Linked DNA regions of Thiocapsa bogorovii. Each later gene encodes a partner of the first gene's protein in a complex. Links are inferred from orthologs where the notes say so. Each region holds a gene or a part of one and is shown on either strand. Other genes may lie near its edges. The genes, in order: nusB and rpsJ.

Evidence for each region.
Region 2: the proteins of nusB (region 1) and rpsJ are in contact, whole or in part, in a solved structure (PDB 3D3B), measured with the Escherichia coli proteins. The link is inferred for Thiocapsa bogorovii from one-to-one orthologs.

Annotation. Positions count from the first base shown.
Region 1 is NZ_CP089309.1:291,302-303,179, forward strand. Bases 4,562-7,535 are described here. They hold nusB (transcription antitermination factor NusB), read right to left. Parts: upstream 6,311-7,535; coding sequence 5,813-6,310; downstream 4,562-5,812. Other genes in these bases: LT988_RS01365 (phosphatidylglycerophosphatase A family protein), read right to left, coding at 4,562-4,709; thiL (thiamine-phosphate kinase), read right to left, coding at 4,714-5,688; ribH (6,7-dimethyl-8-ribityllumazine synthase), read right to left, coding at 6,310-6,780; ribBA (bifunctional 3,4-dihydroxy-2-butanone-4-phosphate synthase/GTP cyclohydrolase II), read right to left, coding at 6,969-7,535. Outside these bases: LT988_RS01330 (multifunctional CCA addition/repair protein), read right to left, coding at 1-904; LT988_RS01335 (DUF2939 domain-containing protein), read left to right, coding at 1,099-1,581; LT988_RS01340 (PF20097 family protein), read right to left, coding at 1,631-2,017; LT988_RS01345 (hypothetical protein), read right to left, coding at 2,106-2,252; LT988_RS01350 (hypothetical protein), read right to left, coding at 2,292-2,483; LT988_RS01355 (YajD family HNH nuclease), read left to right, coding at 2,545-2,961; LT988_RS01360 (universal stress protein), read left to right, coding at 3,325-3,795; more of LT988_RS01365, read right to left, coding at 4,221-4,561; more of ribBA, read right to left, coding at 7,536-8,114; LT988_RS01390 (riboflavin synthase), read right to left, coding at 8,190-8,873; bifunctional diaminohydroxyphosphoribosylaminopyrimidine deaminase/5-amino-6-(5-phosphoribosylamino)uracil reductase RibD, read right to left, coding at 8,924-10,036; transcriptional regulator NrdR, read right to left, coding at 10,096-10,608; glyA (serine hydroxymethyltransferase), read right to left, coding at 10,609-11,865. UniProt on the Escherichia coli protein: Part of the processive rRNA transcription and antitermination complex (rrnTAC). The complex forms an RNA-chaperone ring around the RNA exit tunnel of RNA polymerase (RNAP).
Region 2 is NZ_CP089309.1:4,606,490-4,618,217, forward strand. Bases 878-3,701 are described here. They hold rpsJ (30S ribosomal protein S10), read left to right. Parts: upstream 878-2,045; coding sequence 2,046-2,357; downstream 2,358-3,701. Other genes in these bases: tuf (elongation factor Tu), read left to right, coding at 878-2,041; rplC (50S ribosomal protein L3), read left to right, coding at 2,368-3,018; rplD (50S ribosomal protein L4), read left to right, coding at 3,025-3,636; rplW (50S ribosomal protein L23), read left to right, coding at 3,633-3,701. Also shown: fusA (elongation factor G), read left to right, coding at 1-828; more of tuf, read left to right, coding at 851-877; more of rplW, read left to right, coding at 3,702-3,929; rplB (50S ribosomal protein L2), read left to right, coding at 3,962-4,789; rpsS (30S ribosomal protein S19), read left to right, coding at 4,809-5,087; rplV (50S ribosomal protein L22), read left to right, coding at 5,100-5,432; rpsC (30S ribosomal protein S3), read left to right, coding at 5,443-6,120; rplP (50S ribosomal protein L16), read left to right, coding at 6,124-6,537; rpmC (50S ribosomal protein L29), read left to right, coding at 6,537-6,737; rpsQ (30S ribosomal protein S17), read left to right, coding at 6,734-7,006; rplN (50S ribosomal protein L14), read left to right, coding at 7,098-7,466; rplX (50S ribosomal protein L24), read left to right, coding at 7,480-7,797; rplE (50S ribosomal protein L5), read left to right, coding at 7,812-8,351; rpsN (30S ribosomal protein S14), read left to right, coding at 8,362-8,667; rpsH (30S ribosomal protein S8), read left to right, coding at 8,770-9,165; rplF (50S ribosomal protein L6), read left to right, coding at 9,180-9,713; and 5 more genes. UniProt on the Escherichia coli protein: Involved in the binding of tRNA to the ribosomes. Part of the processive rRNA transcription and antitermination complex (rrnTAC). The complex forms an RNA-chaperone ring around the RNA exit tunnel of RNA polymerase (RNAP).

The DNA.
Region 1 (11,878 bases):
CGCGAAAGCGAACGGGGACACGCAGACGCTCGCAGATGGCCTCGAGCAGATCGACGCTGCGTTCCTCGTGACCCCTGTGGCTCGGCAGGATCTCGGGCGGCGTGGTGCCCTTGCCGAGGTCGTGACAGAGCGCGGCGAAGCGCACGCCGAGATCCGGAGACAGCCGCGCGGCCATGTCGACCACCAGCATGACATGGACGCCGGTATCGATCTCGGGGTGCCATTTGACCGGTTGGGGCACGCCCCACAGCCGATCGACCTCGGGCAGCAGCCGGACCAGCGCGCCGCAGTCGCGCAGCACCTTGAAGAAGCGCGAAGGCCGATCCTCGCAGAGCGCGCGCGCCAACTCCTGCCAGACCCGCTCGGGGACGAGTGCGTCGACCTCGCCGGCCGCGACCATCCCGCGCATCAAATCCATGGTCTCGGGCGCGATGCGGAAACCGAGGTCGTTGAAGCGGGCCGCGAAGCGGGCGAGCCGCAAGATGCGGACCGGGTCTTCCGCGAAGGCCGGCGAGACATGTCGCAAGACGCGCGCCTGGAGATCCGCAAGCCCTCCGTAGGGATCGATCAGGACTCCGGACGGATCCTCGGCGAGCGCATTAATGGTGAGATCCCGGCGCTGCAGGTCCTCCTCGAGTGTGATGTCCGGGTCCGCGTGCACCGCGAAACCGTGATAACCGGGTGCGGTCTTGCGCTCGGTGCGCGCCAAGGCGTACTCGTCCTTGGTCTGTGGATGAAGAAAGACCGGGAAGTCCTTGCCGACCTGCTGGAAACCGCGGGAGAGAAGCTCATCGGGTGTGGCGCCGACTACGACGAAATCACGCTCGCCGACCGCGCGCCCGAGCAAGCGGTCGCGCACGGCGCCGCCGACCAGAAAGATCCGCAGACCGTCGGTGACGTTCACGGCAAGGGGCCGACGCGCGAGAACGCATCGGCACCGGACCAGAGGGCCGACCGGGTGCGGGGAAAGTCTCGAGCTGTGGTCGCGATCGGCATTGAGAGCCTCGTCTCTGCGGTCTGTCCGGTCGGGGGATTATACCGGGCGGAGGCTTGCGGGTAGAATTCTCAGCCCGTTTCATCACTCGAGACCCGAAGACCATGCGACTGTTTGGATATCTGATCCTGTTCGCGCTGATCGGCTACGGCATCTGGCCCTATTTCACGGTCTTCCGTCTCGACGAGGCGATCAATCAAGAGGGCACGGCTCAGCTCGCAACGATGGTGGACCTGCCGGCGATCCGTGCCAATTACAAGGCACGCGTCGCCGCAGGGGTCGACGGCATCTTCCCCTCGGACGACCCGGAAAGCGTCATGAGCTGGATCCGCCAAAATGTCGATCGCCTCGGCGACTCGGCGCTCGAGCAGGCGATCACCCTACCCTGGGTGCGCGACACGCTGCGGGGCGCGGTCACGCGAGCCACCGGTCAGAGTACGCCCTATCTCCTGGGCGGGATCGACTTCGCCTTTTTCGAGTCCTACAACCGCTTCCTGATCCGCATCGGCGATTTGGGCCGCTCCCCGACCCATGTGCGGATGATGTTGCAGGGCACGGACTGGAAGATCACCGACATCATCGACTGAGTCGGCGCCGCCGCCCCGTCGGCGGCGACCCGTGGCGGCGGGATCGGTCCTAGGCGGTGCCGCCCCGGCCGGCCGGTTTGACGAGCTTGGTGTAGTCGATCAACACGAGTCGGCAGCTCGGACATCGCCACGCCATGTTGACCGCCGGCCGAAGCGACATGCTGATGGTGTTGGGCAGGGCTCGGCCGATGTGCGCGAAGGTTCCGGGTGGTCCCTGCTCGCGCGATGACCAGATCGCACCCTTGCCGAGCATGACCCAGCCGGCATCCATCGCGGTCCCGCAGTCCGGACAGGCGTAGCGGCGTCCCGACCAGAGATCGGCGGTTGCGTGGATTTCGCACGCCTTGCCTTGCAGATGGCGCACGATCGCCCAGAGGGCCAGCAAGGCCGCGATGGCGGCGCTTGCGCCGATCAAGATTGCGAAATTTGCCGACATCGCTCGGTCTCCCTCAATCCACCCAATGTCACCCGGCGAGCGCCGCTCGGCAGCAGGGATTGGTGGACTTCGCTCTCGCTCGTCCACCCTACCCGTCCGACCGGCGCAACGGCGAGCTTGGAGCGCGACCGTGGCTTCGATCGGCGCGAACCAGCCCGTCCAGATAACGCCCGATCAGCTCGACCGTCAAGACCTCCGCAGGGGCGTCGCCGCCGATCGCGAGCTTGCAGGTCAAGGCCAGAACCGTAATCCCGTGGACCCCGCCCCGGAGCGACTAGGCCGAGCGTCGCACCTCGGCCGGGCTCGCCCGCGGGTTCAAGGCCGCGATCGACTCCGCGACTTGGAGGAAGTCTGGATCGACGGCAAACCCGTGACCGGCGCGGTGCTTGCTAAGGAGCGTGCCGAGCGACACCGCATGGGCGCCGGTGCACAGCGCCCATGCGGCCGGCTTTCTGATCGGGGTCATGTTTGAAACGGCCAGAACGGCTAAGATTGGCGGCATCGCCAATCCACAAGGGGACACCTCGATGACCTCGAGCCGCGGTCCGCGTCACGCCAAAACCGGCAAACCCATCGACAGTGCCAAGCTCGATCGCGTCGTCGCCGATGCCCGCAAGGCCAGCGAGGAGCGCGCCGCCGGCTATCGCGAGCAGGCACTGAAGCTCTACGACTGGGTCTGCGGCCGGTGTGCACGCACCTTCACCCGCGAGAACCTGCGCGAGCTCACCGTCCATCACAAGGACATGAACCACGACAACAACCCGCCCGACGGCAGCAACTGGGAGCTACTCTGCGTCTACTGCCACGACAACGAGCACCAAAAGTACGAGGAGCACCTTGCCGCCCTGGCCGGCGGCCGGGTCGCCAAACCGGGCGTGGCGGGAAAGCAGACGACACACAACCCCTTCGAAGGACTGGCCGATCTCCTGAAGAAAGACAGCTAAACCGCGTCATGCGTGATCCGTGAGATCTCGGGCGAGAGCGAAGTCAGCGAAACCAGCGAGCGCAGGAGCGGACGCGGTTTAGGTTTTTCATTGATCGAGCGTGTTGGCGTGCGTATTCGCAGGTCGCTATACCGATACCAAGCGCGCCGCTCGCTCGAAGGCACGCGAGATTGAGAACCCGTGTTCAACGGCGACGAGCTGGTGACATCTCGAAAGCCGATTACACTTGAAGAGGGTCTTCAATGACCGAAACCGCGTCGACTCCGACGCGCCCACATGCGCGCCGGACCGGCCAAAAAGCTGCGCCGGCTCATGCCACTCCAGGACGCGGTTTAGGTTTAGCTACAGCCAGCGAGGTTTGCGATGGACAACCACGACTATCAACGCCTGTTGCTCGCGGTGGATTTCGAAAAGGAAAGCGAGCCGGTTGTCGCACGCGCGCAGCAGCTCAAAACGTTGCTGGGAGCGCGGCTTTTCCTGCTGCATGTCGTCGAGCACATACCGCCGACGATGGAGTACATGCCGGTCGGCTACGCCGGTGACGTCGCCGTCCCGGAAAACCTGGAACTGGAAGAAGAACTGCTGGCGATCGCCCGGCGCGAGCTCGATGCGCTGGGCGATCGCATGGATGTGCCGATCGCGGACCGACTGGTTCGGATTGGTCCGACCGGGCGCACCATCGACGAGGTTGCCGGCGAGCAGAATATCGACCTCGTCGTCATCGGCAGCCGCGGACGGCATGGGTTCTTGGGGCTCTTCGGCTCCACGGCGCGCTCCGTGCTGCGCAACCCGACCTGCGACGTGCTGTGCGTGAAGATCGACGAGGCCGACTAAACCGCGGCCTGGGGTTCTTCATGAGCGTCTCGGGCGGAATGGGCCTTGGTCGGGATCTGCAACCTCGGCGCGGCCGCGGTTTAGGAGTCGGGGAGATTTAGACGCGTTGATCAGCAACCCGGCTCCGAGCGGTCCGCCCTTCGGTCTTAGGTGATTTCCACGAAACGGCATACCCGCTGTGGGTCGGGCTTCAGCCCGACAAAGGCGTTGCTGGATAGTGATATCGCCGAATCGGACTGAAGTCCGACCCACAGCCTGTCGGACTGAAGTCCTGCCTACAGTGCGGCTCTGGGACAGGGTTCTCCAGAAATCGCCTAAGGGCGAATAAATTCGCCCTTACACGGCGGTAGATCATTTCCCGGAAATCACCTTAGGTGTTGAGATCCTAGGGGTGATTGCCCCTGCAGTTGTTTGAACGGCTCCCTTCAGGTCGGTATCCACGCGGCGGCGAGTGCCACGAGGATGCCCGCCATCGCCCCGGCGATCAGGTCGTCGAGCATGATGCCGAGGCCGCCGGGCACCTTGCGGTCCGCCACGCTCACCGGCCAGGGTTTCCAGATATCGAAGAGCCGGAAGAGTGCAAAACCGGCGAGGATCCAGACCCATCCGGCCGGTGCGGCGACCATGGTCAGGAGGAAGCCGACCCATTCGTCCCAGACGATCGCAGACGGGTCTTTGGAGTCCAGGTCGCGGGCCGTGCGGTCGCAGGCCCAGATCCCGATGACGGTGAAGAAGACCAGCAAGCCGACATAGAGTGGCCAGGCAAGCGTGCTCAGGAGCAGATAGAGCGGAATCGCGGCAAGCGTGCCGGCGGTTCCGGGCGCGCGTGGGGCCAGTCCCGAGCCGAAACCGAAAGCGATCCAATGATCGAGTCGTCGCGGATTAAAGCCGGACTGAAAGCCGCGTTGAGGCATGCCGTCAGGTGTTGTTCGCGAAGTGGTCATAACCGGCACTCGAGAGGCGCATCGGGGCACCGTCAAGCCCCTTCAGGGACAACCCGGGTTCTGCATGGATGCGCCCGACGGCGGTCAGGGCGCAGCCGAGCCCATCCGCCATCGATGCGATCAGCCCTGTATGCTCGGACGGCGCGCAGAAACAGAGCTCGTAGTCGTCTCCGCTCGACAGCGGCAGCAACCAATCACCCTCGGATGCGATCCGGCTTGCGACGGCGGGAGACAGGGGCAAGGCCTCAAGGTCGAGCTCGGCCCCGACACCGGATGCCGCAAGGATGTGGCCGAGGTCCCCGGCTAGACCATCAGAGAGATCGATCATGGCGGTGGCGATCCCACGCAACGCCGAGCCGAGCTCGACGCGCGGGGCGGGGCGTTCCAGTCGCGCACGTAAGGCTTGATCGATCGGACCGCCCTCGCGCATGAGCCGGAGCGCCAACCCGGCATCGCCGAGGGTTCCGCTGACCCAAACGATGTCGCCGGGACGAGCGCCCTTGCGCCGCACCGCCGTGTCGGCGCGCACTACACCATGAACCTGCACGGTCACGCTCAAGGGACCGCGCGTGGTATCGCCACCCACCAAACGCACTCCATAGGCTCGGGCCAGGTCGCCGAAGCCGCGGGCGAATGCCGCGAGCCAGTCGTCGTCGCGCTCGGGCAGGGTCAAGGCCAACGTCGCCCAAGCGGGCGCAGCGCCCATCGCGGCCAGATCGCTCAGTCCGACGGCTAGGGATTTGTGTCCGATGGCCTCGGCAGCGCAGTCGTGAAAGAAGTGAATCCCGGCGACCAGGGTGTCGATGCTGACCGCCAGGCTCAGGCCGACGGGGACCTCGAGCAGTGCACAATCGTCGCCGACGCCGAGCAGGACGTCGGAACGGGGCGCGCCCAGGTCGGCGAAAAAGCGGCCGATCAGGTCGAACTCGGAGCGCGATCCTTCATGCATCGGCAGTGCCCGAAGGTCGGGTCGCGGTGGGGCGGGTCGGGTCGCTCGACCTGCCTCGACGCAACGTCGGATCAGCGTGCCGGACCCGCTGATGACCTGAAGAGGCCGGTGTCGCCATGCAGACCTAGACCGGCCGACCCGACGCCGCCGCATGTGTGCGAGCGACCTTGTCGAGCACACCGTTGACGTATTTGTGCCCCTCGTGGGCGCCGAGCAGCTTGGTCAGCTCAACCGCCTCGTTGATGGCGACGCGATCCGGAACGGAGTCGGAGAAGAGGATCTCGAAGGCCCCAAGGCGCAGGATCGCGAGCTCGACCGGATCGACCTGACTGATGGGTCGATCGAGGACGCGGTCGAGCTGCGCATCGATTTCGGCGACATGGATCGGGACGCCTGTCAGCAGTTGATCCAACAGCTCCATGTTGAAGTTGAACCGCTCCCTGGCATCGGGCGGCGCGGCGTCGTCCTCGTCCCCGTTCAGCGAGCCGGCAAGTGCATCGAGCCATTCGGGGTCATCGAGGAGATGGCGTTTGATCTCCATCGGGTCTTCGCCGGTCAGCCGCCATTGATAGAGCGCCAAGGCGGCATAGCGGCGTGACTGGCTGCGGGGGCTGATCGTCATCAATCGAGCTGCCGCAAGAGGTCGACCATCTCGATGGCGGACATGGCCGCTTCGGCGCCTTTGTTGCCCGCCTTGGTGCCGGCACGCTCGATCGCCTGCTCGATGGTATCGACGGTCAGGACGCCGAAGGCGACCGGGATGGCGTATTTGAGGCTGACCTGGGCCATGCCCTTGACGCACTCCCCGGCGACGTATTCGAAGTGGGGCGTGCCGCCGCGGATCACCGCACCCAGCGCCAGGATGGCGTCGAAGTTGCCCTTGGCGGCGATACGCTCGATGGTCACCGGCATTTCGAAGGCACCCGGCACCCGCACGATGGTCAGCGCCTCATCGGCAGCACCGTGGCGCTTGAGTGTGTCGATAGCGCCTTTTTCGAGCGCCTCGACCACGAAACTGTTCCAGCGCGACACCACCAGGCAGAAGCGTGCATTGTCGGCGCGCATGGCGCCCTCGATCGTCTTGATACTCATCAGTTGGCTCGTCTCGATTCAAACCGCAAAGACGCAAGGGCGCGCAGGGTTTCAAACCGAAGTCTTGGAAGCTGTTCTCATCGACGAGGTGCCTGCCGGTTGTGCATTGCGACCTCGTCATCCTTTGCGTTCCTTGCGTCCTCTGCGCCTTTGCGGTTCGCACTCTCCGTCTCGGAATCCGCCCTGGCTCAGGTCGCTGGACCGCTCTCCGGCTTCCCGCCGGTGTACTCGACGACTTCCAAATCGAAGCCCGAGATGGCGTGCATCGCCTTGGGCGCACTCATGACGCGCATTTTACGCACGCCGATATCGGAGAGGATTTGGGCGCCGATCCCGTAGGTCCGCAGGGCGTTGCGGTCTTGGCGGCGCGCGGGCACGACGTCGTCCTCGTCGTGGAGCTGAAAGTCCTTCAGACGCGCCAGCAGGTCGGCCGCACTGTCGCGGTTGCGCAGCACCACGATCACGCCCTCGCCCTCGGTCGCGACCTGCCGCATCACGTCCTGCAGCGGCCAACCGCAGGCGTTGTGACGCGTGCCGAAGAGGTCGCACAGGGTGTTCTGAAGGTGCACCCGGACCAGGGTCGGCCGTTCCGGACTGATCTCGCCCAAGGTCAAGGCGAGATGGATCTCGTTGTCGATACTATCCCGGTAGGCCACCAGGCGGAAGGTTCCGTGATCCGTGCGCAGCTCGCACTCGCACTCGCGCAAGACCGCTTTCTCGTGCCGAACCCGATAATGAATGAGGTCGGCGATGGTGCCGATCTTCAGCCCGTGTGTCTCGGCAAAGGCTTCTAGATCCGGACGACGCGCCATCGAGCCGTCCTCGTTCAGGATCTCGACGATCACCGCGGCGGGACTATAACCAGCAAGCCGGGCCAGGTCGCATCCGGCCTCGGTATGACCGGCACGCACCAAGACCCCGCCGGGTTGGGCCATGAGCGGGAAGATGTGTCCGGGTTGGACCAGATCCTTCGGCTGCGCATCCGGCGCGACCGCAGCTTGGATGGTCGTGGCTCGGTCGGCTGCCGAGATGCCCGTCGTCACGCCGCGCGCCGCCTCGATGGAAACGGTGAAGGCGGTCGAATGGGCAGCCTGATTATCGCTCACCATCATCGGCAGGCGCAGACGCTCGCAGTGCTCCTTGCTAAGTGTCAGACAGATGAGACCGCGCCCGTATTTGGCCATGAAGTTCACGGCCTCCGGGGTCACGCAATCGGCCGCCATGAGCAGATCACCCTCGTTCTCGCGATCCTCGTCGTCCATGATCACGACCATCCGCCCTTGACGGAGCTCTTCGATGATCTCTTCGATGCTGTGAAGCCCTGAATGTCCCATGACTCAAATGTCGTCCGAGCGAAAAGCCGGTTAGTTTAGCAAAGTCGGTGCCCAGAAACGCTCGACCACCATCGCTTAAGACGATGAACCCGTGGATCGCACAAAGCCATGCTCGGCCAGAAAGGCCATCGTCAATCCGGGCGTCGCGCCGCTGGAGCCGGCCGCGGCATCGCCCAGCAGCAACCGTTCCAGATAGCGTGCGATCAGGTCCACCTCGAGGTTGACTCGGGTACCGCCGCGATAGCCGCCGATAATGGTCTCTGCGAGCGTATGGGGCACGATGTTGAGCTCGAAGACGGCGCCGTCCACCTGATTGACCGTCAGGCTGGTGCCGTCCACGCAGATGGAGCCCTTCGGCGCGATATAGCGTGCCAGCTCCGCCGGGGCCTGGATACGCAACCGCCAGGATCGCGCATCCTCGCGCTGCTCGATGATCTGCCCGACGCCGTCGACGTGACCGCTGACCAGGTGTCCGCCGAGCGGGGTCGCCAATGTGAGCGCCGGCTCAAGATTGACGGGGCTGCCGGGCGTGAGTGTGCCGAGCGTCGTGAGGGACAGGGTCTCGCGGGAGACATCCGCGGAGAAGCCGTGCGCATGGAGCTCGACTGCGGTCAGACAGACGCCGTTGACCGCGATGCTGTCGCCGAGCGCTGCGCTTGCAAGATCGAGCTTCCCGGCATCGATCGACAGGCGCACGTCGCCGCCGCGTGGCTCGAGCCGCTGGATGCGGCCGATGGATTGGATGATTCCGGTGAACATGTCGATGACGAGTGCCGAATAGTCTGAGTGGTGAGCGATGCCGGGCGGGCCTAACTCGGCGCGCTGGCGGTCGGCTCAGGGCGGGCCGTGATACGAAGATCTCGCCCGACGGAGCGCACATCGGTGATCGCAAGCGGGATGCGATCGCGCATCCGATCGAGTCCGGGCAGGCGAAACAGACCGCGTCCAGCGTCGCCCATCAGGTGCGGAGCCAGGTAGATCAGAATCTCGTCGACCAGACCTGCCGCGACGGCAGCCCCGGCGAGGGTCGGCCCGCTCTCCAGGAGCACCTCGTTGATCTCGCGCCGACCCAGCTCACTCAGAAGTGCACCGAGATCGACCTGCGCCGAGTCTCCCGGGCACAAATACACCTCGACACCTGCGCCCTTCAGCTCTGCCATCCGCCCGGGGTCGTCGACCGCGCCGACGATTAGGGTCGTCCCGGCCAGGGTCAGGATGCGGGCACCGGGCGGGGTGCGCCAGCGGCTGTCGAGGACAACCCGCAGGGGCTGGCGAATCGTCTCGCCCGGACCCATCCCCGGCAAATCCTCCGTGCCGAGCCTTACGTTCAAACTCGGATCGTCCGCAAGCAGCGTTCCGATCCCGGTGAGGATCGCCGAGCTGCCGGCGCGAAGACGCTGAACGTCGCGGCGCGCCGCCTCGCTGGTAATCCATTGACTCTCGCCACTCGCCATCGCCGTACGCCCGTCCAGGCTCGCCGCGAGCTTGCATCGGACGTGGGGGCGGCCCTGCTCCATCCGCTTGATGAAACCCGGGTTGAGCGCGCGCGCCTCGGCCTCAAGCAGGCCGGTCTCGACCGCGACGCCGGCCTCGGCGAGCAATCGCAGACCGCGCCCCGCAACCAGCGGATTCGGGTCGACCATCGCGCAGACGACCCGCGCGACCCCGGCCTCCAGCAGGCCGTCTGTACAGGGGGGCGTGCGGCCTTGATGACAACAGGGCTCCAGCGTGACGTAGGCAGTCGCTTCGCGGGCGCGCTCGCCCGCCTCGGTCAAGGCATGACGCTCGGCATGCGGCTCGCCGGCCCGCCGATGCAGTCCCTCGCCGACGATGCGACCGTCGCGCACGATCACACAGCCGACACGCGGATTGGGGTCGGTCGTGAAACGCCCGAGCTCGGCGAGCTGAATGGCGCGCGCCATGTAAGCATGATCGGCACCCGGCCGCGTGGCACCGCTGGTCTCGACGTGGGACACGGACGTCAAGGCTTGAGCTCCAGCTCCTGAAGCAGATCCAACTGCTGACGCTTCACCTCGGGCGTGGGCTGCTGCTCGAGCCGCTCGATCTCTTCGCGGAAGGCGGCGACATCCTCGAACTTTCGATACACCGATGCGAATCGCACGTAGGCGACCTGATCGAGCTGGCGCAGTTCCTCCATCACCAGCTCGCCGATGCGCAGGGCCGGGACCTCGCTCTCGCCGCTCGACATCAGCTTGCGCTGGATCCGCCACATGGCGCTGTCGATCTCGTCGGTACTGACCGGCCGCTTCTCGAGCGCCCGCATCATCCCGGAGCGCAACTTGCGCCCGTCGAAGGGCGCGCGACTGCCGTCGCGTTTCACGACCCGCGGCAGGTTCAGCTCGGCCGTCTCGAAGGTCGTGAAGCGTTCGTGACAGACGACGCACTTGCGCCGCCTGCGCACCTGGTCACCCTCACCGGAAAGACGCGAGTCCACCACCTTGGTGTCCTGGGCGCCGCAGAAGGGGCAGCGCATTCAACGCTCGTAGACGGGAAAGCGTTTGCAGAGCGCCAACACCTTGGTTTTGACCGCATCGATGGTGGCTTGATCGCCCCGCGCATCGATCAGGTCGCACATCCAACCGGCCAGATCGCCGGCCTCGTCGGTCCCGAAACCACGCGTGGTGATGGCCGGCGTGCCGACACGGATGCCGCTGGTGACGAAGGGCGATTGCGGATCGTTGGGCACCGCATTCTTGTTGACCGTGATGTTGGCCGCGCCCAACCAGGCGTCGACGTCCTTGCCGGTCAGACCCTGCTCGATAAAGCTGACCAGAAAGAGATGGTCGTTCGTGCCGCCCGAGACCACATCGTAGCCTCGCGAGAGAAAGACCTCGGCCATCGTCTGAGCGTTCAGAACGACCTGCTGCTGGTAGACCTTGAAGCTCGGCTCCAACGCCTCCTTGAAGGCCACCGCCTTGGCAGCAATCACATGCATCAGCGGACCGCCCTGGGTGCCCGGGAAGACCAGCGAGTTGAACCTCTTTTCAAGCTCCGGATTGGCCTTCGCCAGGATCAAGCCGCCGCGCGGACCGCGCAGGGTCTTGTGGGTGGTGGTCGTGGTCACGTCGGCGATCTGCACCGGGCTCGGGTAGACGCCGGCGGCGACCAGGCCGGCGACATGGGCCATGTCGACCATCAGATAGGCGCCGACGGCATCGGCGATGGTCCGGAAGCGCGCCCAATCGACGATCCGCGAGTAGGCCGAGAAGCCGGCGATGATCATCTTCGGGCGATGCTCCCGGGCCAGACGCTCGACCTCGGCGTAATCGATCTCGCCGGTCGCGGGATCCAGACCGTACTGGACCGCGTGGTAGATCTTGCCCGAGAAGTTCGGCTTGGCACCGTGGGTGAGGTGACCGCCGTGCGCAAGGCTCATGCCGAGCACCGTGTCGCCGGGCTCGCACAGGGCCATGAAAACCGCCGCGTTGGCCTGGGAGCCGGAATGCGGCTGGACGTTGGCATAGTCGGCGCCGAACAGTTTTTTGGCGCGATCGATCGCCAACTGCTCGGCCACGTCGACATGCTCGCAGCCGCCGTAGTAGCGCTTGCCCGGATAACCCTCGGCGTACTTGTTGGTCAGAACGCTGCCCTGAGCCGCCATCACGCGCGGGCTGGCATAGTTCTCCGAGGCGATGAGCTCGACGTGCTCCTCTTGGCGACGCTCCTCGTCCTGGATTGCACCCCAGAGCTCAGGATCATAGTCGCTGATCTGCATGCTTTTTTCGAACATCGTTCATTCCCCC
Region 2 (11,728 bases), 4.3 Mb from region 1 along the record:
ACGAAGAGCGACCAGGAGAAGATGGGCGTCGCGCTCTCGAAGCTGGCACAGGAGGACCCGTCCTTCCGCGTGCACACCGACGAGGAGTCCGGCCAGACCATTATCTCCGGGATGGGCGAGCTGCATCTGGAGATCATCGTCGATCGGATGCGTCGCGAGTTCAAGGTCGAGGCCAACGTCGGTGCGCCGCAGGTCAGTTACCGCGAGACGATCCGAAAGACCGTCGAGCAAGAGACCAAGTTCGCACGCCAATCCGGCGGTCGCGGTCAGTACGGTCACGTCTACCTCCGTATCGAGCCGCAAGAGGCGGGTGTCGGGTACGAGTTCGTCAATGCAATCGTCGGCGGCACGGTTCCGAAAGAATACATTCCGGCGGTCGACAAAGGCATTCAGGAGGCGATGAAGAACGGCATTCTGGCCGGCTTTCCGATGGTGGACATCAAGGTCACGCTCTATGACGGCTCTTACCATGAGGTCGACTCGAGCGAAATGGCCTTCAAGATTGCCGGCTCGATGGGGATCAAGGAAGGGGCGGCCAAAGCCAAGCCTGTCCTGCTCGAGCCCATTATGAAGGTCGAGGTCGTGACGCCCGAAGAGAACATGGGCGACGTCATGGGCGATCTGAATAGTCGTCGCGGCATGATCCAGGGGATGGACGATGCGCCATCCGGCAAGATCATTCGTGCAGAGGTCCCCTTGTCCGAGATGTTCGGCTATGCAACGGACCTCCGGTCGGCCACCCAAGGGCGGGCGACCTACAGCATGGAGTTCTGTAAGTACAACGAAGTGCCCGCCAGCATTGCCGAAGCGGTCTCCAAGAAACAGTAACGAGCGACAGGGGTAGAGTGGGATGTCCAAAGCAAAATTCGAGCGCAGCAAGCCACACGTGAACGTCGGCACGATCGGCCATGTCGACCACGGCAAGACGACCTTGACGGCGGCGATCACGACGCACCAGTCGAAGCAATTCGGCGGTGAGGCGCGCGCCTACGACCAGATCGACAATGCCCCGGAAGAGCGCGAGCGCGGGATCACGATCGCCACGGCGCACGTGGAGTACGAGACCAAGAACCGTCACTACGCCCATGTGGACTGCCCCGGCCACGCCGACTACGTGAAGAACATGATCACGGGTGCGGCGCAGATGGACGGAGCGATTCTGGTGGTGAGTGCCGCGGACGGCCCGATGCCGCAGACGCGCGAGCACATCCTGCTGTCGCGTCAGGTCGGCGTGCCTTACATCGTGGTGTATCTGAACAAGGCCGACATGGTCGACGACGCCGAGCTGTTGGAGCTGGTGGAGATGGAAGTGCGCGAGCTGCTCTCGAGCTACGACTTCCCCGGCGACGACACCCCGATCGTGACCGGCTCGGCGAAGCTTGCCCTGGAGGGCGACACCTCCGAGATCGGCACCCCCTCGATCGACCGTCTGATGGAAGCGCTCGACAGCTACATCCCGCAGCCCGAGCGTGCGGTGGACGGTGCCTTCCTGATGCCGATCGAGGACGTCTTCTCGATCTCCGGTCGCGGCACCGTGGTGACCGGACGTATCGAGCGCGGCGTCGTGAAGGTGGGCGAAGAGGTCGAGATCGTCGGCATCAAGGACACCGTGAAGACCACCTGCACGGGTGTGGAGATGTTCCGCAAGCTGCTTGATCAGGGTCAGGCCGGGGACAACGTCGGCGTGCTGCTGCGCGGCACCAAGCGTGAAGACGTCGAGCGTGGTCAGGTCCTGGCCAAGCCCAAGTCGATCAACCCGCACACCCACTTCGAAGCCGAGGTGTACGTGCTGAGCAAGGAAGAGGGCGGTCGACATACCCCGTTCTTCAACGGTTATCGTCCGCAGTTTTACTTCCGCACCACCGACGTGACCGGCGCCTGCGAGCTGCCCGAGGGCATCGAGATGGTGATGCCCGGGGATAACGTGAAGATGACGATCAAGCTGATTGCGCCGATCGCCATGGAAGAAGGGTTGCGCTTTGCGGTACGCGAAGGCGGCCGCACCGTCGGTGCCGGCGTCGTTGCGAAGATCATCGAGTAAAGGCATGAATAACCAGAGAATTCGTATTCGCCTGAAGGCGTTTGACCATCGCCTGATCGACCAATCGGCTCGGGAAATCGTCGATACCGCCAAGCGCACGGGCGCACAGGTTCGGGGTCCGGTGCCGCTTCCCTCGAAGAAGGAGCGATTCACCATTCTGGTCTCGCCGCACGTCAACAAGGACGCGCGCGACCAGTACGAGTTGCGTACGCACAAGCGACTGATGGATATCGTCGACCCGACCGACAAGACGGTCGACGCATTGATGAAATTGGATCTGGCCGCGGGCGTCGACGTCCAGATTAAGTTGAGCTGAGGACGAACCCATGGCGATCGGATTGATTGGGCGTAAGGCCGGCATGACCCGGCTGTTCAGCGAAGACGGAGACAGTATCCCTGTCACCGTCATCGAGGTGCAGCCGAACCGGGTCAGCCAGGTCAAGTCTGCCGAGACTGACGGTTACAGCGCGATTCAGGTCGCCTTCGGGAATCGGAGGGCCTCACGCGTGACCAAACCGATGGCCGGCCACTATGCCAAGGCGGGTGTCGAAGCCGGCGAATGCCTGCGCGAGTTCCGCCTGGATAGCGGCGAAGGTACCGATCTCGCCGTGGGCTCGGAAATTTCGGTCGACATCTTCGCGCCGGGGCAAAAGGTCGATGTGCGGGGCGTGACCAAGGGCCGCGGCTTTGCCGGTGCCATCAAGCGGCATCACTTCGCCGGGCAAGATGCGACACACGGCAACTCTCTGTCGCATCGTGCTCCAGGTTCGATCGGACAGAACCAGTCGCCGGGTCGGGTTTTCAAGGGAAAGAAGATGGCTGGCCATCTGGGTGCCGCCAATCGCTGCACGCAGAACCTCGAGGTCGTGCGTGTCGACGCCGATCGGCAGCTTCTGCTGGTGCGCGGCGGCGTTCCCGGTCCGACCGGTGGCCGTTTGGTCGTGTTGCCGTCCGTGAAGCACAAGAACAAGGGTTAAGCACTGATGGAGCTCACGATTCGAAACGATGCCGGCGGTTCCAGCCTGCAGGTTGCGGACACCGTCTTCGGCGTCGACTACAAGCCCGGTCTGATTCATCAGGTCGTCAACGCCTATATGGCCGGTGCACGCGCCGGGACTCGGGCTCAGAAGACACGCGCCGAGGTCTCGGGTGGCGGGGCCAAGCCGTGGCGCCAGAAAGGCACCGGTCGGGCACGGGCAGGTAGCTCGCGCAGTCCGATCTGGCGCTCGGGCGGCGTCACCTTTGCAGCGAAGCCACAGGACTACAGCCAGAAGGTCAACCGCAAGATGTATCGCGGTGCCGTGCGTTCGATTCTATCGGAGCTGGTTCGTCAAGGGCGGTTGGTCGTCGTCGAGGATATGCGCCTGGATGCCCCGAAGACCAAGGATCTGCTGGCGCTGCTGAAGCGCCATGAGCTGACGGACGTGCTCATCCTGACAGACGGGCTCGACGACAACCTTTATCTGGCGTCGCGCAATATTCCGAAGGTCGATGTGATGGCGGTTCAGGACGTCGACCCGGTCAGTATGGTCGCGTTCGACACCGTGCTCGCCACCGAGGCGGCCGTGAAGCATTTGGAGGAGCGGTTGGCATGAACAACGAGCGTCTCATGAACGTCCTGTTGGCGCCGCTCGTCTCCGAGAAGACGACCCGAGCCGGCGATCTTGCCGGTCAATACGGTTTCCGCGTTGCGACCGATGCAACCAAGCGCGAGATCGCGCGTGCCGTCGAGCTCTTGTTCAACGTGAAGGTCGACGGGGTACAGGTCCTCAACGTCAAAGGAAAAAACAAGCGGCACGGCCAACGCCTCGGCAGGCGCAACGACTGGCGCAAGGCCTATGTGCGTCTCGAAGCCGGCCATGATATCGACTTCGGCGGCGGCGCCTGAGCGGGCCGGCCCACAGCAGCGGATAGACCAAGATGGCAATCGTAAAGACCAAACCGACTTCGGCCGGGCGGCGTTTCGTCGTCAAGGTGCAGTCCCCCGAGCTGCATAAGGGTGCGCCCTACGCGCCGCTCTTGGAGAAAAAGGCCAAGCATGGCGGGCGCAATAACCTCGGGCGCATCACCGTGCGTCACCAGGGCGGCGGACACAAGCAGCACTATCGCCTTGTCGATTTCAAGCGCAACAAAGAAGGTGTTCCGGCGGTCGTCGAGCGGCTCGAATATGATCCGAACCGGACGGCTCATTTGGCCCTCTTGAAGTATGCCGATGGCGAACGCGCGTACATCATCGCGCCAAAGGGTCTTGCAGTCGGCGGTCGTGTCGAGGCCGGCGAGGCTGCGCCGATCAGTGCCGGAAACTGCATGCCGCTGCGCAATATTCCGGTGGGTACTCAGGTGCATTGCATCGAGATGCGTCCCGGAAAGGGCGCACAGATTGCGCGGGCCGCGGGCAGCTCGGCCCAATTGGTTGCGCGTGACGGAAAGAGCGCGACGTTGCGGTTGCGGTCCGGCGAGATGCGCAAGATTCACGTCGACTGTCGCGCCGTGATCGGCGAGGTCGGCAACAGCGAGAACAGTCTGCGCAAGCTCGGGAAAGCCGGTGCATCGCGCTGGCGGGGTGTACGGCCGACCGTCCGCGGTGTGGTCATGAACCCGGTTGATCATCCGCACGGCGGCGGCGAAGGCCGCACCTCGGGCGGGCGCCACCCGGTGACACCTTGGGGCGTGCCGACCAAGGGTCACAAGACGCGTAAGAACAAGCGGACCGACGCGATGATCGTCCGACGTCGCGGACGCAAGTAAACAAGGCGAGGTTGAGCAAGTGCCACGTTCGATTCGAAAAGGACCCTTTGTCGACCACCATCTGATCAAGAAGGTCGAAGAGGCGGTCGCGCAAAACAGTAAGCGCCCCATCAAGACTTGGTCACGCCGTTCCATGGTGCTGCCCGAGATGGTTGGGTTGACCATTGCGGTCCACAACGGGCGTCTGCACGTGCCGGTGCTCGTCAACGAAAACATGATCGGCCACAAGCTCGGTGAGTTTGCATTGACCCGGACCTACCGGGGACATGCCGCCGACCGCAAGGCGAAGAAGCGCTAGCCGGAGATGGGGATGCGAGCCGAAGCAACACTGAAATATGCACGGGTCTCGGCCCAAAAGGCCCGGCTGATCGCCGACATGATCCGCGGGCGCGACGTCGAAGAGGCCCTGAACACCTTGACCTTCAGTACTCAAAAGAGTGCGGAGATCATCAAGAAGGTTTTGGAGTCGGCGGTTGCCAATGCCGAACACAACGAAGGCGCCGACATCGACGAGCTGAAGGTCGCGTCGATCCAGGTGGACGAGGGGCCGACCATGAAGCGGATTCGCCCCCGTGCCAAGGGTCGTGCGAATCGAATCATGAAACGCACCAGCCACATTCGGCTGACCGTAGCGGAAGGCTAAGGGGACCAGTATGGGACAGAAAGTTCATCCGACCGGCATCCGCCTTGGCATCGTCAAGGACTGGACCTCGAAGTGGTACGCAACGTCCAAGGACTACGCGAATTTCCTGAATACCGACATCGAGGTGCGCTCCTTCCTGCGCAAGGAATTGGCCAAGGCATCGGTGAGTCGGATCCAGATCGACCGCCCGGCGAAGAACGCGCATATCACCATCCACACGGCGCGTCCCGGTGTGGTGATCGGCAAGAAGGGCGAAGATATCGACAAGCTGCGCGCCCGCGTCTCTAAGATGATGGGGATCCCGGTCCACATCAGCATCGAGGAGATCCGCAAGCCCGAGCTGGATGCGCAGCTGGTTGCCGAAGGCATCGCTCAGCAGCTCGAGCGCCGCATCATGTTCCGCCGCGCCATGAAGCGTGCGATTCAGAACACCATGCGCCTCGGGGCCGAGGGTGTCCGCGTCAACGTCGCCGGTCGCTTGAATGGAGCCGAGATTGCACGCACGGAGTGGGCGCGCGAAGGTCGCGTCCCGCTGCATACGCTGCGCGCCGACATCGACTACGGTTTCGCCGAGGCCCGCACCACCTACGGCGTGATCGGTGTGAAGGTTTGGATCTTCAAAGGCGAGGTATTCGGTGACCAGATCCCCGAGGAACCGGCGCCGAAGGCGTCCGCAAGAAGGGGATAGGTCATGCTGCAACCAAAACGTACGAAATTCCGCAAACAGCACAAAGGCCGCAATCGTGGTCTTGCGCAAAGCGGCAACAAGGTGAGCTTCGGCGACTTCGGCTTGAAGGCGGTGGGTCGCGGCCGATTGACGGCGCGCCAGATCGAGGCCGCGCGGCGCGCGATCACGAGAAAGGTCAAGCGCGGCGGAAAGCTCTGGATCCGAGTCTTCCCCGACAAGCCCGTTTCGAAAAAACCACTCGAAGTCCGTATGGGTAAGGGTAAGGGTAACGTCGAGTACTGGGTGGCTCTGATTCAGCCGGGTCGAGTTCTCTACGAGATCGAGGGCGTGACCGAAGAGCTGGCTCGCGAGGCGTTCGAGTTGGCCGCGGCCAAGCTCCCCGTGCAGACCACCTTTGAGAGACGGATGATCCTGTGATGAAGGCGAACGAGCTAAGAACACGTAGCCCCGAAGAGCTTGAAAAAGAGCTAATGAACCTGTTGCGCGAGCAATTCAACCTGCGGATGCAAAGGGGTACCGGACAGTTGTCGAAGCCCTCGCAAATGAAGGCCGTGCGTCGGGAGATCGCCCGCGTGAAGACGATTATGGGTGAGCAGAAGACGAGGGCGGCGTCATGAGCGAAGAGACGATCAGCAACCCGAGCAGTAATCGGACCCTCGACGGCCGCGTCACCAGCAGTGCGATGGACAAGACCATCACGGTGCTCATCGAGCGGAAGGTCAAGCATCCTCTGTACGGGAAGTTCATGCGTCGGTCGACCAAGATCCACGCCCATGATGAGGAGAACGCATGCTCCGCGGGTGATTTGGTTCGTGTGGAGCAATGTCGCCCGTTGTCCAAGACCAAGACATGGCGCTTGATCGAGATCATCGAAAAGGCCCGTTGAGACCCGTCGCAGTCGTCTCGCTTCAGACATGACAGCGGGAGACGCCGAAAGCAGGTTATCCGGGCAGCACAACAGGTTTAGGTAAACAACAATGATTCAGATGCAGACCGATCTCAGTGTCGCCGACAATAGCGGCGCGCGGCGGGTGCAGTGCATCAAGGTGCTCGGCGGATCGCATCGGCGTTACGCGGGCATCGGCGATGTGATCAAGGTCACCGTCAAGGACGCCATCCCGCGCGGCAAGGTCAAGAAAGGCGACGTCTACAACGCGGTCGTGGTGCGTACGCGCAAAGGTGTGCGCCGTCCGGACGGCTCGACCGTCCGTTTCGACGGCAACGCAGCCGTGCTCTTGAACAACCAGCTTCAGCCGATCGGGACTCGTATCTTCGGGCCCGTGACGCGCGAGCTCCGCGGCGAGCGGTTCATGAAGATCATCTCGCTCGCGCCTGAAGTTCTGTAGGGGGTCGGGAGAGATGCAGAAGATCAAAAAGGGTGACGACGTCATGGTCATCACCGGCAAAGACAAGGGCAAGCGAGGCACGGTGCTGAAGGTGCTCGACAAGGATCATGTGGTCGTCGAGAACATCAATATCGCCCGGAAGCATCAGAAGGCGAATCCGCAGGCCGGCGAGCCGGGCGGGATCGTCGACAAGGTGATGCCGATCCAGGTGTCGAACGTCGCGCTCTACAACCCGCAGAAAGGCGGTCCGGATCGAGTCGGTTTCAAGATTCTCGAAGACGGCCGAAAGGTTCGCGTATTCAAGTCGGACGGCGAAGTCGTCGACGTCTGACCGAAGGAAACGAGATGACCAGACTACAGAAAGAATATCAGGACCGCGTCGTCGGACAGCTGCGCGAGCGGTTCGGCTTCAAGAGCGTGATGCAGGTTCCGCGGATCGAGAAGATTACCCTGAACATGGGAGTCGGCGAGGCGATTGCGGACAAGAAGGTCATGGATAATGCCGTGGCCGACCTGCGTCTCATCGCCGGGCAGCAACCGATCGTGACCTTTGCGAGGAAGTCCGTCGCAGGCTTCAAGATCCGCGAGGGATGGCCGATCGGCTGTAAGGTGACCCTGCGTCGCGAGCGTATGTACGAGTTCCTGGATCGTCTGGTCAGCGTCGCCATCCCGCGTATCCGCGATTTCCGCGGACTGAGCGCGAAGGCTTTCGACGGACGCGGCAACTACTCGATGGGCGTGCGCGAGCAGATCATCTTCCCCGAGATCGATTACGACAAGATCGATACGCTGCGGGGTCTGGATATCACCATCACGACAACGGCGCGGACGGACGAAGAAGGGCGTGCGCTGCTCGAGGCGTTTAACTTCCCATTCCGCACCTGAGGCCGATACGATGGCGAAAAAAAGCATGATCGCGCGCGATCGCAAGCGCACCGAGATCGCATCCCGGTTTGCAGTCAAACGTGCCGCCTTAAAGGCAGTCATCAATGACCGCGGTTCGAGCGGCGAGCAGATCGAAGAGGCGCTGGTCAAGCTGCAACAGCTCCCGCGTGACGCCAGCCCGACGCGCCAGCAACGTCGCTGCCGGATCAGCGGGCGGCCGCACGCCGTTTATCGCAAGTTCGGGCTTTCGCGCAACAAGATCCGCGAGGCCGTGATGCGGGGCGATGCGCCCGGCGTGGTCAAGGCCAGTTGGTAGTCTATGTTCGACCCCTACCGTTAGGGTCTACCAGGCCGTAGCGGTTTTTTGAAACCTGACGGGTATCGCACCGAAGAGGTGGTCTGACCCCCGGAGAAGCTCATGAGTATGTCGGATCCGATTGCGGATATGCTGACGCGTATCCGCAACGGCCAGCAGCGCGGCAAGATCACGATCGCGATGCCTTCGTCCAAGCAGAAGGTCGCGATTGCGAACCTCCTGAAAGCCGAGGGTTATATCGCCGACGCGACCGTCGAGGCGAATGGCAACAAACCCGAATTGGTGGTCAAGCTCAAGTATTTCCGGGGTAAACCCGTGATCGAGCAACTCACCCGTGTCTCGCGTCCCGGCCTGCGGATCTACCGCGGCAAGGACGACCTGCCCCAAGTCTGGGCCGGGCTCGGGATCGCGATCGTCTCCACGTCCAAAGGCTTGATGACCGACCGTGCCGCCCGCGAGGCGGGACACGGTGGCGAGATCATCGCCTACGTCGCTTAAGAGAGGATCCGATCATGTCACGAGTCGCAAAGGCGCCGATTGTCGTACCGAAAGGTGTGACGGTCGAAGTAGCGGGCCAGGACGTCACGGTCAAGGGCTCGAAGGGAACCATGGCGTGGTCAGTCCACCCCGCGGTGAGCATTACGCAGGTCGACGGCGAACTCCGCTTCGCTCCGGCCGAAGGCCATGAGAACGCCTGGGCCATGGCGGGGACGACACGCGCTCTGCTGAACAACATGGTGGTGGGCTGCAGCACGGGTTTCGTGCGCAAGCTCTCGCTGGTGGGCGTCGGCTATCGCGCGCAGGCGAAGGGCAATGTGCTCAACCTGAGCCTTGGCTTTTCCCATCCGATCGACTATCCGGTTCCCGCGGGAATCACGATCGAGACCCCGACCCAAACCGAGGTCGTCGTCACGGGGGCCGACAAACAACGTGTCGGTCAGGTCGCCTCGGAGATCCGGGGATTCCGGCCGCCGGAGCCCTACAAAGGCAAAGGCGTGCGTTACGCGGACGAAGACGTCCTGCGTAAGGAAGCCAAGAAGAAATAGGGGTCTCAGAAATCATGGACAAGAAACAAGCTCGCCTGCGTCGTGCGACGCGGGCGCGGGCGAAGATTCGCGAGCTGGGTGTGTTTCGACTGTGCGTACATCGCACCCCGCGCCACATCTACGCCCAAGTCATCGCGCCGGAAGGCAATCGCGTCGTGGCCAGCGCATCGACGGTGGAGCCCGCGTTTCGCGAAGCGATTCCGGGTCACAAGGGCAATGTCGGTGCGGCTGCGACGATCGGCAAGGCGATTGCCGAGCGGGCGCTTTCCGCCGGCGTGGAGACCGTAGCCTTCGATCGCTCCGGGTTTCGCTATCATGGCCGTCTCAAGGCGCTGGCGGATGCCGCGCGTGAGAACGGTCTGAAATTCTAGGAGTACGAGCATGGCGAACTTCAATCCGAAGAACGATGGAGACGATCTCCTCGAAAAGCTGATCGCGGTCAACCGGGTCGCCAAGGTCGTCAAGGGCGGGCGGCAATTCGGTTTCGCGGCCTTGACGGTCGTCGGAGACGGTAAGGGGCGCGTCGGGTTCGGTCGCGGAAAGGCCCGCGAGGTGCCGGTCGCGATTCAGAAGGCGATGGAAAATGCGCGCAAGAACATGATCGAGGTGAAGCTCAACGGCAACACCCTGCAATATCCGCTGAACGGGCGGCACGGCGCGGCGAAGGTCTTCATGAAACCGGCGTCCGAAGGCACGGGGATCATCGCCGGCGGCGCGATGCGCGCGGTCTTCGAAGTGCTCGGCGTTCAGAACGTGCTGGCCAAGTGCATCGGGACCAATAACCCGATCAACGTGGTTCGTGCCACCGTGCAAGGCCTGCGGACCATGAACGATCCCGAGACCATTGCCGCGAAGCGCGGCAAAACGGTCGCCGAGATCCTGGGGTAGACAATGGCCGACAAAAAGATGATGAAGGTCAAGTTGGTGCGGAGCGTCCACGGCCGTCTCGCCAATCACAAGTCATGCGTGCGCGGTCTCGGGCTGCGTCGTATGCACCATGTGGTCGAGGTCGAGGATACGCCCTGCACACGCGGCATGGTCAATACCGTGTCGTATATGGTTTCGATCGTGGAGGAGTCTCGCGATGCGACTCAATGATCTCAAGCCCGATCCGGGCAGCCGTCCCGCCGCGAAGCGTGTCGGTCGCGGAATCGGCAGCGGCCTGGGCAAGACCTGCGGACGCGGTCACAAGGGGCAGAAATCCCGTAAAGGCGGTTTCCACAAGGTCGGTTTTGAAGGCGGGCAGATGCCGCTGCAGCGTCGTCTGCCGAAGGTCGGCTTCCGCTCGCGTACGGCCGCGTCACGTGCGGAGGTTCGCCTAAGCGAGCTCTCGCGCGTGGAAGGCGACACGATCGACTTGCTTTCGCTGGTTCAGGCCCGCGTCCTGAGTCAGTCGATCAAGAGCGCGAAGATCATTGCTTCGGGTGAGGTCGGAAGGGCCTTCACGGTTCGCGGCGTTGGGGTGACCAAGGGTGCCCGTGCCGCGATCGAAGCAGCCGGCGGCAAGATCGAAGACTAGCTTAAAGGCACGAATCGGATGGCTAAGAATGTCGGATCGATGGGGCAGTCCCTCGGCGGTATGGGGCGACTGACCGAACTGCGGGCGCGGTTGCTGTTCGTGGTCGGTGCTCTCCTGGTCTATCGCATCGGGACCTTCATCCCCGTTCCGGGTGTGAACCCCGAGGCCTTGGCCATCCTGTTCGACCAAAACCAGGGCTCCATCCTGGATATGTTCAACATGTTCTCGGGCGGAGCCTTGGAGCGTGCGAGTCTCTTCGCACTCGGGATCATGCCCTACATCTCGGCGTCGATCATCATGCAGTTGATGACCTCCGTGGTTCCGAAGCTCGAGCAGTTGAAAAAGGAAGGTGAGTCGGGGCGCCGCAAGATCACCCAATACACACGCTACGGCACGGTCGTATTGGCGACCTTTCAAGCGGTCGGGATCTCGATGGCGCTGCAGGGGCAGACCGCCGGCGGCTCGGCTCTGGTGAGCCATGCCGGCATGGGCTTCG